Regions from separate parts of the Marinomonas sp. NPDC078689 genome, predicted to be linked through region 1. Evidence: predicted binding sites of a transcription regulator. Region 1 holds the regulator's gene; each other region holds the start of a gene.

What was found. The regulator PhoB, encoded in region 1, activates phosphate uptake and scavenging genes when phosphate is short. The targets are predictions, from matches to a motif close to TGTCATANNNNTGTCANA.
Region 2: ugpB (sn-glycerol-3-phosphate ABC transporter substrate-binding protein UgpB) is a predicted target of PhoB. The motif match lies at 2,918-2,935, and genes of this name have one in related genera.
Region 3: ACIGBN_RS02890 (inorganic phosphate transporter) is a predicted target of PhoB. The motif match lies at 2,295-2,312, and genes of this name have one in related genera.

The regions. Positions count from the first base shown of each region.
Region 1 is NZ_JBITUJ010000005.1:91,782-96,024, forward strand. It holds gene ACIGBN_RS10275 (HDOD domain-containing protein) at 1-1,020, shown strand, start outside; gene ACIGBN_RS10280 (chorismate lyase) at 1,029-1,586, shown strand; gene ubiA (4-hydroxybenzoate octaprenyltransferase) at 1,583-2,437, shown strand; gene phoB (phosphate regulon transcriptional regulator PhoB) at 2,521-3,216, shown strand; gene phoR (phosphate regulon sensor histidine kinase PhoR) at 3,220-4,243, shown strand, end outside.
Region 2 is NZ_JBITUJ010000007.1:149,761-154,003, reverse strand. It holds gene ACIGBN_RS12680 (ATP-binding protein) at 1-2,490, shown strand, start outside; gene ACIGBN_RS12675 (Hpt domain-containing protein) at 2,501-2,836, shown strand; gene ugpB (sn-glycerol-3-phosphate ABC transporter substrate-binding protein UgpB) at 2,992-4,243, shown strand, end outside.
Region 3 is NZ_JBITUJ010000001.1:630,387-634,629, forward strand. It holds gene ACIGBN_RS02880 (sarcosine oxidase subunit alpha family protein) at 1-1,553, shown strand, start outside; gene ACIGBN_RS02885 (sarcosine oxidase subunit gamma) at 1,546-2,175, shown strand; gene ACIGBN_RS02890 (inorganic phosphate transporter) at 2,501-4,075, shown strand; gene ACIGBN_RS02895 (hypothetical protein) at 4,241-4,243, shown strand, end outside.

The DNA.
Region 1 (4,243 bases):
CGCAGTAATGCGAACAGCCAATATCATCAGCTGTCTACTGAGGATTTTATCACCCGTTTTTCAGGCCCTCTTAGCCGTTTCGAAAACATTTCCATTCACATAGACGACATCCAAAAACCCTCCAGTAATTATCTTAATGACGAACAACAAATGCTGGAGTCTCTCGGTCAATTCCAATCGATCCGACTCAAGCAACGACTGGAAGAAACCTTAGAAATCCCGCCTCTGCCGGCGATTTCTAACCAAATAATACGACTCAGTTCCAATGAGTCATCCGGTATGGATGAGCTGTGTGATGTGATTAGCCTAGACCCAAGCTTGGCAGCACAAGTTGTCAGCTGGGCGGCCTCCCCCTATTACGGTGCAAAAGGGGGCATAGAGTCCGTTAAAGACGCGATTATTCGTGTGCTTGGCTATGATATGGTGATGAACTTGGCACTTGGTCTTTCAATGGGAAATGCTTTTGCGCAACCAGAAGACGGCCCTCGTCACTATGAAGATTTTTGGCTTAGCTCAGTCTCCCATGCCGCTTTGATGGAAGCGCTGGTTGCAGTCGTGCCTATTGCCCACCGCCCAAGTAGCGGGCATGCCTACCTAACGGGCCTGTTGCATAATTTCGGATTTCTCGCGATTAGCACTATGATGCCGCCCCATTTTTCTATTTTATCTCGCTACAAAGAAGCCAATGCCCACCTAACGTCAGACATTGTCGAAATGCAAATTTTGCGTTTCACCAAAGAACAACTTGGCTCATGGTTACTAAAGCACTGGGATATTCCAGAGAATATCTGTATTGCGATTCGTTACAGTAAATCCCCTAGCTACCAAGGTGAATACGCCAACTTAGCGAATCTTCTGTACATTACACACCAGCTTAATAGTCACCAAGAAATAGAGCCCTCTGTTCTTGAGCGCATGGGGGTTTCGTTAGAACAAGTAGAAGCCTGTCATAGCAAAGTCCAGCAATCTTCGGCAGAACTGTATAAAATGGTCGCCCTGATCAACGGTAAGAAGTCTTAAGCCCTATAATGCAGATCAACCATACCATTGCACAGCAATTAGATTACCGCTGGCACCCTATACACAGAGTGAACAAAGCAAAAATCCCAGCGGATTTATGGCCTTGGCTTTCCACTGCGGCCTCATTGACTAAGAAGTTACAACAAGCGGGAACCTTGAGCGTAGAAATATTAGAGGACGGCTGGGGCAAGCCAACCCAAAGAGAAAGAAGAAAGTTGGGACTCTCTCCTCGGCATGCCGCTCGTATTCGCACCGTGCTCCTGAAGTTTAATGGCGAAGCTGTGATTTATGGCCGCTCGATCATTCCAGCACAATCGCTTCGAGGTCACTGGCGTAGAGTCAGCCAACTAAAAGAAAAACCGCTTGGCGGGTATTTATTTCGTCATCGCAACTTATCTCGCAGCACCATTGAAATCGCCGAATTACCGGCTTGCTTATTCCCAGACGTGAATAAAAAAATCTGGGCAAGACGCTCCGTCTTTCAACAATATGGGCCAGGTATATTAGTTAACGAAGCTTTCTTTGATACTATTCTCGACATCAAGCCTATTCTGAGACCTCTATGAGTAAACTACACGATTACGCTGATCTAACTCGCTTTAATCGCCCAATTGGGTCGTTATTATTAATGTGGCCAACACTATGGGCGCTTTGGCTAGCGGCCGATGGCTGGCCCCAGTGGCAATTGGTGGTGATCTTTGTCTTGGGCGTTTTTAGTATGCGTTCCGCGGGTTGCGTTATTAATGACTACGCCGACCGCAAAATTGATGGCCATGTTGATCGCACTAAAAATCGCCCTCTTCCATCAGGGCGAGTCAGTGAGAAAGAAGCATTAGGGCTATTCGCTGCCTTGGTCGTATTAAGCTTTGTGCTGGTGTTATTTACCGATCTGCGTACGATTCTTTTGTCGTTTGTCGGCCTTGGTCTCGCGGCGTTATACCCTTTTATGAAGCGCTACACTCACCTTCCTCAGCTGTTTCTGGGGCTTGCATTCTCTTGGGCCATTCCAATGGCTTACAGCGCGCAGGGAGGCGATTTACTAGACCCCCAGCTATGGATGCTGTTTTTGGCAAATTGCCTGTGGACCATCGCCTACGACACCTACTATGCCATGACGGATCGCCCTGATGATCTCAAGATTGGCGTTAAATCAACTGCCATTCTCTTCGCACAATACGATCTGTTGGTAATCCTTTGTTTGCAAGCATTGACCCTATCTCTGCTACTGTGGATTGGGGTGCTTTCGCATTTACAATGGCCGTACTTTTTGTCCATTTTGGTTGCTATTGTTTTGTTTTACATGCAGTTTAACAAAGCGAAAGGCAGAGAACGCCTACCTTGTTTCCATGCATTTTTAGACAATAATCGCATCGGATATTGTATTTTCATCGGCTTGGCCGTCAGTTATTTGGTTTAAATATGGCAAACATGTGACAATGTAACCTAATTGTCACATTTTGCGGATTAAATAAAACCGTTCCTGAGATGAGGGTGAATCCTGTGACCGGTAAAAAAGTATTAATCATTGATGATGAGTCTTCCATTCGCGAAATGATCGCGGTTGCCCTAGAAATGGCTGGGTACGAATACATGGAAGCCGAAAATAGCCAACAAGCCCATGAAATTATTGTGGACCATAGACCAGACTTAATTCTCTGTGACTGGATGATGCCAGGCGGTAGCGGAATTGAGCTGACTCGACGCTTAAAAAAAGACAGCACCACAGCGGAAATCCCCGTTATTTTATTGACCGCGAAAAGCGAAGAAGACAATAAGATTCAAGGTTTAGAAGTCGGTGCGGATGACTACATCACCAAACCTTTTTCACCTCGTGAACTGGTCGCTCGCTTAAAAGCCGTGTTACGCAGAGCAACGCCACAAGGGGTTGATGAACCGATTGAAATTGATGGTTTGGTGCTTGACCCAATTAGTCAACGAGTCACCATTGGCAGCACGCCCTTAGACATGGGACCAACCGAATACCGTTTGCTTAAGTTCCTCATGACGCATCAAGAAAGAGCCTACTCCAGAGCGCAGTTGCTCGACCAAGTATGGGGCGGTAATGTTTATGTTGAAGAAAGAACCGTTGATGTTCATATTCGTCGTCTCCGTAAAGCCATTGGCACAGACCACGACTCGTTAATTCAAACAGTCCGAGGCACGGGCTACCGATTCTCAGCTAAACGGACCGCATAACATATGAAAACCATTTGGCGACAATCTATTATCCGCTGGCTACTTGGGCTAGCGGCCTGTGTCGTTATCGGGTTAATTATTAAGCAGACTTTTCTTGTTGTCTTAATCTATCTGCTTGGCTCTCTTTATCACCAACTTTATCAGCTTTACCAATTCCATAACTGGTTACGCTATTCCGGCAAAGCACCACCGCCGGAAGCATCTGGTATCTGGGGGGATATCTTTGATGCCGTCTATCGCTTGCAGAAAAAACAACGCAAATCTAAGCGTCGTATGCAGCAAGCATTAACCAGAATCGAGCATTCTACCGCGGCGCTAAAAGAAGGCGTCATCATGGCAGACAGCGAGGGAAATCTGGAATGGTGGAACAATTCCGCCGGCCATTTTTTTGGCCTCATGCGACCGGTTGACCGTGGCCAAGCCATTACCAATATTATGCGCAACCCCAGCTTTTTTCGTTACTTCACACAGAAGCGTTTTGGGGAACCGCTGATCATCAAGTCCCCTGCGAAAGAAGGGGTGTATTTGGAAATTCAAACCACGCTCTATGATAAGAATGACCATCTCATTTTTGTCCGCGATGTGACCCGACTTCACTTGCTAGAACAAATGCGCAAAGATTTCGTTGCCAACGCTTCTCACGAACTAAAAACCCCTCTTACCGTAATCAAGGGCTACTTAGAGACCCTAGACATGTTCAAGGAAAACCTGCCTCCTAGCATGCAAAAAGGCATAGTAAACATGTCTGATCAGTCGGTTCGAATGGAACACTTAATCGAAGACCTATTGTTGCTATCTCGGTTGGAAAGTAACGAAAAACGCGAAGAAGATCAGTGGAATGCCATGCAAGATTTCTCGTCAGCCATCCAAAAAATGGCCACCCCGATACTTTCAGAGAAACATCAGATACGTTTTGAGATCACCACTAATGATCGCATCTATGGCTCCTATAATGAGCTCTACAGCGCCTTCTCTAACCTAGTTGTGAATGCCATTAAGTACTCACCTGATGGCGGAGAGATTGTCG
Region 2 (4,243 bases), on a different contig from region 1:
AACAACCGGCTCAACAATATGGAAAGTGTTCTATACGGCATCATGGGGCTGGTAAGAGGCAGCGAAGGTGTCACCGCAGACGAGTTTACGCGTTATACAGACGGTATTTTAGAGCGTGATTCGTCTATTTATGCGGTCTCTTTGAATATGGTGGTGTATCAACAGGACCTTGCCGCGTTTGAGGAGGAGATTCAGAAAAATTACCCAGATTATAAATTCTACGTTAAAGAAAGAGACGGTAAGGGTGGGTTTATGCCAGTCGAACCGCGGTCTAAATATATCGTTGTGACCTTTATGAATCGGCAGGAAAGCAATAAAAATGCGTTGGGCTATGATATTTATTCACAGAAAAGCCGACGGCACGCCTTAGATCAGTCCATCAAACTCAATCGACTTTACGCGACGCCGCCTATTCAGTTAGTGCAGGGTGATACGGCCGTATTGCTCTTTTTGCCTCTGTTTCATGACAATTCAGACAAGCTAAAAAGCGTCGCTACCATGGTGTTGCGCATGGATTTTTTAGCCAAAGCAATAGTGGACAGAGGCGTGTTGCCCAATACGCAGCTTTACTTAATTGATGAAGGCGACAATGGGGCCTCGCCCGCGATATTAGCCAAGAGTCAGGGGGCGGATTTGTCAGTACAAACCGTTCTAGACAGATACGAAGCGAAGACTTTTGGCCATGCGGTGAGTTACGAAGTGGTTGTAGGGGCAAAGCACTGGCATTTATTTCAAGTGAGTGAAGCGGCGTTTTATCGCCAACCTTGGGGCGTGCATTTTGTGTTGGCTGGGGGCTTTTTCTTAGCCGCTATGCTTGGGTGGTTTTTATTGGTGGTTAGTAGCCATACGGCGGAAATAGAAAGCCGAGTGTTGTTACGTACGAGGGATTTATCGCGTGCCAATCAGTCGTTAAAAAAAGCCCAGCTTGCCCATAGCGATGCCCAACAGGCGGCCGAAAATGCAAACCGAGCGAAAAGCGCTTTCTTGGCGAATATGAGCCATGAAATTAGGACCCCATTAAATGGTGTGATTGGGTGTTTGTCGCTCTTAGAAAATACCGGGCTTCGCCCAGAACAAACGAACTTAGCGAACCTCTCGAAACAAAGCGCAGAGTCCTTAATGGGCATTATTAACGACATTTTGGATTTGTCTAAAATCGAGATAGGCAGCATTGCATTAGAGCATGAGCCGTTTGATGTTCGAGAATTGGTGGAAGAAGTGTCTCGTTTGCTGGTGGTAAAAGCAGAAGAAAAAAACATCGCCTTTAATGTGCCTGCGGTATACATACCTTCCGTGGTGCTGATCGGAGATCGGTTAAGGGTGAAGCAGATATTGGTCAATTTATTGGGCAATGCGATTAAGTTTACCCGTGACGGCGAAGTGAATTTATACCTTTCTACGCGCACCTTAAGTGACACCGCGAGTGAGCTCTATGTGCGTGTTGATGATACTGGGATCGGTATTCCTGAGTCGCAGCATGAGCGCTTGTTTCAGCGTTTCAAACAAGCGGATAGTTCCACCACTCGTCAATATGGCGGTACCGGTTTGGGGTTGGCAATCAGCAAAGAGATGATCGAGCTAATGGGCGGTGAAATTGGCTTTTCCTCGCAGGAAGGCAAGGGCGCGTCTTTTTGGTTTCATGTTGCCCTAGATCACGAGAAAAAAGACATAGACACAGCGGAGTACGATTTGTCTCTGGCTGTGGTCTATCAGAATGAAACAGGGCGTCACTATATTAGTCAGTTATTAACGCACTTTAACGTTCAGCATACGTTATACGAGAGCGTTAGCTTACTATTGGACGCGTCATTATCGAATGTCGATGGCCTTTTGCTTGATAGCATCGCTTCTGAAGCTTGCTCTGCCGATGACGCGTCGAGATTGCAGGCGGCATGTCGTCATTCTAGAGTGCGGGTTATTCGGTTACAATCCAGCTTAGAAGAGGCCGAAACATCCGCGTCAGAGTCCATACAAAAGCCCATTAGTTATTCTCAGTTAGAAACATTATTATCAACCATGGCATTGGCGACACAAGGGGAATCAATCATGGCAGCAAGTACCTTTTCAGACGAGTTAGTGAGCCGCGGTCTAACTATCAATGCCCGCGTGTTAGTGGTGGAAGACAACTTAACTAACCAGATAGTGGTGCGAGGGCTGCTTAATATGTTTGGTGTAGAGGTTGAAGTGGCAGAAAATGGGCAAGAGGCACTGGAAAAAGTGCGTACAGAAGCCTACGATCTTATTTTCATGGATTGCCAAATGCCGGTGATGGATGGCTACGAAGCGACCCGTGAAATTCGTAAGTTGGCCGCTGGAGCAACCCCGAATGATGTGCCTATTGTTGCGTTGAGCGCGAATGCCATGAAGGGTGACAAAGAGTTGTGTCTTGAGGCCGGAATGAACGACCATTTAGCGAAGCCTATTGCCCAAGATCAATTAAAACAGCAACTGAAAAAATGGTTACCAGAAGCCTTAATACAGGATAAATAAAGAGGAAAGGATGCAGGACTTTGATGCGGTTAATTATGGCAATCGTCTAGGCAACAATAAGATGCTAATGACGTTGGTGGCGAAAGAATTTTTGAAAGAAAGCGCCGGTCTAGTCGAACAATTACTGGCGCACGCAGCAGCAGAAGATTGGACAAACGTGGCGCGTGTTGCTCACCGAATTAAAGGCGCAAGCGCTGAGGTGTCGGGGCTCGCCATGAGTGACACCGCCAAGCGCATTGAATCTGCGGCACAAGCCGATGACGCCACCACAGTGCAGCAGGCGTTAGAGCAGCTGCAAAAAGAGTATAAAGCGCTCACCGCCGCGCTTTCATCTAGCGAATTTTAATATCCATTTCGAACCTAAAAACGTCTTTTTAGGTTCAATCATTTTCTTTTTTCGACTTTTTTCTTTCATTTGAAACTCAAATATCATAAAAATGAAACATTGAGCTACTAAAGTGCTTTCTCAACCAATAAAATAATCACATGAGGAACTCCTAAATGCGTAAATCAATGTTCGCGACAACCGTATTAGGCTTGTCTATTGCTAGTTCCAGCTTTGCCGCCACAGAAATTGAATGGTGGCATGCTATGGGTGGTGCTAACGGTGAAAAATTGAATGAAATCGTTAAAGAATTTAACGACTCGCAAACGCAATACAAAGTAGACCCTGTTTTTAAAGGGACTTACACAGAAACCATGACGTCCGCTATTGCGGCGTTCCGCGCCCACAAACAACCTGCCATTGTCCAAGTTTTCGAAGTGGGTACCGCGACCATGATGGCCGCCAAAGGCGCTGTTTATCCTGTTTATAAGCTGATGAAAGACACTAAGGCAGATTTTGACCCAAGTGCTTACCTCAGTTCTGTTACCGGTTATTACTCGGATGTAGATGGCAACATGTTGTCTATGCCTTTCAATAGCTCAACCCCAGTGCTTTATTACAACAAAGAAATGTTTAAAAAAGCGGGGCTAACAACACCGCCAAAAACATGGGAAGAGGTTGCAGCCTACTCTAAAAAATTATTAGCCAGCGGCGCACAATGTGGTTTTACCACGGGTTGGCAGTCTTGGGTTCAACTTGAAAACCTAAGTGCACGACACGATGTGCCGTTTGCGAGCAATGATGATGGCTTCTCAGGTCTCGACACCAAGTTGTTGTTCAATGGCCCTCTGCAAGTCATGCATATCACTAAGATGCACGAATGGCAGAAAAGTGGCATTTTCAGCTACGGTGGTCGTCGTAGCGATTCCGCTCCTAAGTTCTATAGCCAGCAATGTGCTATGTACACAGGGTCTTCTTCTGCGTTTGGCGGCATGACGCGTAACGCAAAATTTGATTTTGGTGTGTCTTCATTGCCTTACTGGGCAAGCGAAGTAAAACAGCCTAACAACACCATCATTGGTGGTGCTTCTTTATGGGTACTACAAGGCAAAGACAAAGCAGAATACAAAGCGGCTGCGGCTTTCCTTCACTTCCTATCTACGCCAGAAATCCAAGCTCAGTGGCACCAGTTCACCGGCTATTTGCCGATTACGCACGCGGCTTATGAGCTAACCAAAAAAGAAGGTTTCTACCAAGCGCACCCAGGTACTGAAGCGGCGGTTCTGCAAATGACCGCATCAGAGCCGACGGTAAACTCTCGTGGTTTGCGATTGGGTAACTTTGTGCAGATTCGCGATGTGATCAACGGCGCGCTAGAAAGTGTGTGGAGTGGTAAAGAAACACCACAAGCCGCTCTAGACACCGCGG
Region 3 (4,243 bases), on a different contig from region 1:
AGGTGTTAGCGAATAAGCCTTCTGTTGAGCGGATTGCGGAAGGTAAAGCGCAAGCTCTGTTTTTGGTGCCACATAAAAAACCAGTCAGTCGAGCGCCTAAGCAGTTTGTTGATTTGCAAAATGATGTGACGGCGGCAGGCATTGAATTGGCAACCCGCGAAGGGTTTGAATCGATCGAGCACGTTAAACGCTATACCGCGATGGGGTTTGGTACCGATCAAGGTAAGCTGGGTAACGTTAATGGTATGGCGATCGCGGCTCGCTCGCTAAGCAAAAGTATTGAGGAAACTGGCACGACCATTTTCAGACCCTCTTATACGCCTTCTACTTTTGGGGCGTTAGCAGGGCGTGACGCCGAGTCATTATTCGATCCAGAGCGTTATACCGCAATGCACCAATGGCATGTTGAAAATGGCGCCTTGTTTGAGGATGTCGGTCAATGGAAGCGTCCATGGTATTACCCAAAACCGGGTGAGACTATGCAGGAATCCTTGAATCGTGAATGCTTGGCCACGCGCAATAGTGTGGGTATTTTGGATGCGTCCACCTTAGGAAAAATTGATATACAAGGCAAAGACGCGCGTGAGTTCTTAAACCGTGTCTACACCAATGCTTGGTCTAAGCTGGCGGTTGGCAAGTGTCGTTATGGTCTGATGCTGAAAGAAGATGGCATGATCATGGATGATGGCGTGACTTCTTGCTTGGCGGACGATCATTTTATTTTGACGACCACAACGGGTGGTGCGGCCAATGTACTGGAGTGGTTGGAGCTGTGGCACCAAACAGAATGGCCGGAATTAGATGTCTTTATGACATCGGTGACCGACCATTGGTCGACCATGACTATTTCGGGACCCAATGCCCGTAAAGTGTTAGCCAAAGTGTGTGATGACATTGACCTTGATAAAGACGCTTTCAAGTTCATGGATTGGCGAGAAGGCACGATAGCAGGGGTGAAAGGGCGGGTTTTCCGGATCAGTTTCACTGGCGAATTATCTTACGAAATCAATGTGCCAGCAAACGATGGACTTTTTGTTTGGGAAGCGGTGATGGCCGCTGGCAAAGAGTTTGATATTACGCCTTATGGCACTGAGACCATGCACGTGCTGCGCGCTGAAAAAGGTTTCATTATTGTGGGTCAAGACACCGATGGTTCAGTCACACCTTATGATATGGATATGGGCTGGTGTGTTGGAAAAAACAAAGAGTTCAGCTTTATTGGCAAGCGCTCTTTCGATCGCCCAGATACGAAAAAGGCCGCAAGAAAACAGTATGTGGGGTTGAAAACGAAGAACCCTGATGAAGTGCTGCCAGAAGGTGCACAAGCTGTGTGGGACCCAGAGCAAGCGATTCCAATGACCATGGTGGGGCATGTCACATCGAGCTATTACAGTGCTGTGGTTGGTCGTTCGATTGCGTTAGCGGTTATTAAAGAAGGTCAGAGTCATAAAGGCGATACCGTATATTTTCCTTTGGCTGATGGTCGAGTTATTGAAGCTGAAATTTGTGATTATGTCTTTTACGACCCAAAAGGAGAGCGCCAAAATGTCTAATTCAGCGACGTTTGATTTTTCAGCACGGGCTAAAAATACTCAAGGTATCACTCGACGTGAGACACCTTTGCACCATGTTACGCATAAAAATGTCGACGATGCTGGCGTGCGCTTTTGCGAAGCGTCTTTTTATGCGCACCTGACCTTACGAGGCAACCCAGAAAACGCTGATTTTGTCGCCGGCGTTGAAAAAGTGCTGGGCACTGCCTTGCCTTTGACGCCACTAACAAGCAGTGCTTGTGAACGTTGCCATGTTTTTTGGATTGGTCCGGACGAATGGTTGATTCTCGCAGCGAACTTGTCTCCTGGCGAGATTGAAACCTCGTTACGCGCCGAGCTTACTGGGCATTTTTCCGTGGTGGATGTGTCAGGTGGTCAAACACTGATGACCTTATCTGGTCGTGCCGTTCAGCAAGTCTTACAAAAGAGCTGCGGATACGACATAGAAGCGGAATTTCCTGTAGGGAAAGTCATTACTACGCATTTTGCTAAGGCAACGGTCGTTCTGCATCATCAGGTAGAAGGCAGTTACTTTATGGTTGTTCGTCGTAGCTTTGCGGATTACGTTTGGCGTTGGCTGGTGGATGCATCGGATGAATATGGTTTGTCTGTGAGCGAATAATCTGCTGTGTATACAGGTTTCGTTAGTGCGCGCTCTAGATGGCAAGCAATCATTGTTGTTTCGAGAAGTGATAATTTTTTTAAAGTGCCCATAGGGGCACTTTTTTTACGGATACTTTCTGACACAAAATTGTAATATTTATAGGGTTTTTATATTGGGTACCTCGGTGTAGAATGGCGCCCGAAAGGCATTTTATGAACAAAATGTGACAGGATGACCCCAGAGCCGAATTCTAATATTGCTAAGGTAGGCATTTCTCTTTCCACTATATTTGGGTTCAGTGGAAAGCGGTTTGGCATAGATTAATCAGTAAAGATGAGCCTATATGGATCTTACAAATAACCCGAAACAAGAAACTACCCTATGGGGTGGAAACGAATTTATCCGCATACTGCTAGCATTAGCTTTTGTATTCGTCTCTGGCTTTTATGCTTCATGGCAAGGTATTGGGGTTTCTAACCTTTCAATTCTCGCTATCGCTGCGGCGATTGGGGCTTACATGGCATTGAATATCGGTGCTAATGATGTCGCGAATAACGTCGGTCCAGCGGTAGGTTCGAAAGCGCTGTCGATGACTGGTGCGATTCTAATTGCCGCAGTATTTGAAGCCGCAGGCGCTCTCATCGCTGGTGGCAGCGTTGTTGGTACGATCAAAAAAGGCATTATCAATCCGAATGCCATTGCGGATGCAGAAACCTTCATTTGGATTATGATGGCCGCTTTGTTAGCGGGTGCTATTTGGCTTAACTTGGCCACTTATTTAGGCGCGCCAGTTTCTACAACCCACTCGATTGTTGGTGGTGTATTAGGAGCAGGTATTGCAGCAGGTGGTTGGGATATCGCCAACTGGAGTCAATTGTTGGCGATTGTCGCAAGTTGGGTCATTTCTCCTGTGCTGGGAGGGGTAATAGCCGCGTTATTCTTAATTTATATTAAGCGTTCCATTACCTATAAGAACGACATGATCGCAGCGGCGAAAAAAACCGTGCCTTTATTAGTCGGCTTGATGGTTTGGGCGTTTTCTACTTACCTGATAATGAAGGGCTTAAAGCACCTTTGGAAGCTAGACATAATGACGGCGGGTTTGATCGGGTTTGCGATCGCATTAACGGCGTACTTTATTGTGCGTCCTATGGTCGATAAAGCCGCTGCCTCGTTGCAAAACAATAAAGACGCTGTGAACAGCTTATTTACTATTCCATTGATTGCTTCCGCGGCCTTATTAAGTTTTGCCCATGGTGCGAATGACGTCGCCAACTCTATTGGGCCTTTAGCTGCGATAAACGACGCTTTGATGACGGGCTCTGTCTCAAGTAAAGCACCGATTCCTCTTTGGATTATGGCCGTAGGTGGTATCGGTATTGCCATTGGTCTTGCGTTGTTTGGTCCTAAGTTGATCAAAGCCGTTGGTAGTGAAATTACTGAGCTGGATAAAACTCGTGCTTTTTGTGTTGCTATGGCCGCTGCCATTACCGTTATTATTGCATCGCAGCTAGGGCTACCAGTGAGTTCTACGCATATCGCTGTTGGTGGTATTTTTGGTGTAGGCTTTTTACGTGAATACTTGAAGCAGTCTTACGATAAGAAAATTGCAGCCATTATTAAGCATTCTCAAAATGCGGGATTGGGTGTTGACGAGACTCAGGCATTTGTAAAACGCTTTACCGAAGCCGATGTTGACCAGAAGCGCCTTATTCTTAAAGAGCTAAAAGCAGCAAGAGCCGATTCGCCAATTTCTAAAGAAGAGCGTAAAGGCCTTAAAAAAGCCACTAAGAAAGAATTGGTTAAGCGTTCTGCGCTGATTCGAATTGCTGCAGCTTGGGTCATTACCGTACCTGCTTCAGCATTGCTTTCTGCTATGTTGTTTTATATGTTGCTGGGTTTCTCCGTGTCTCGTTAGTAAATAGCGTGCAGTTTAGAGAAGGCGCTAGCGACTTTGTCTTCATAAACGATTTAACCCTACCAATAAAAAGGCCAGTTTAACTGGCCTTTTTTGTGTCTCTCACTCTGGCTCTATGATATAAAAAAGTATGGGTGATAGGGATTAATCGGCAGGCCAGACAAAATG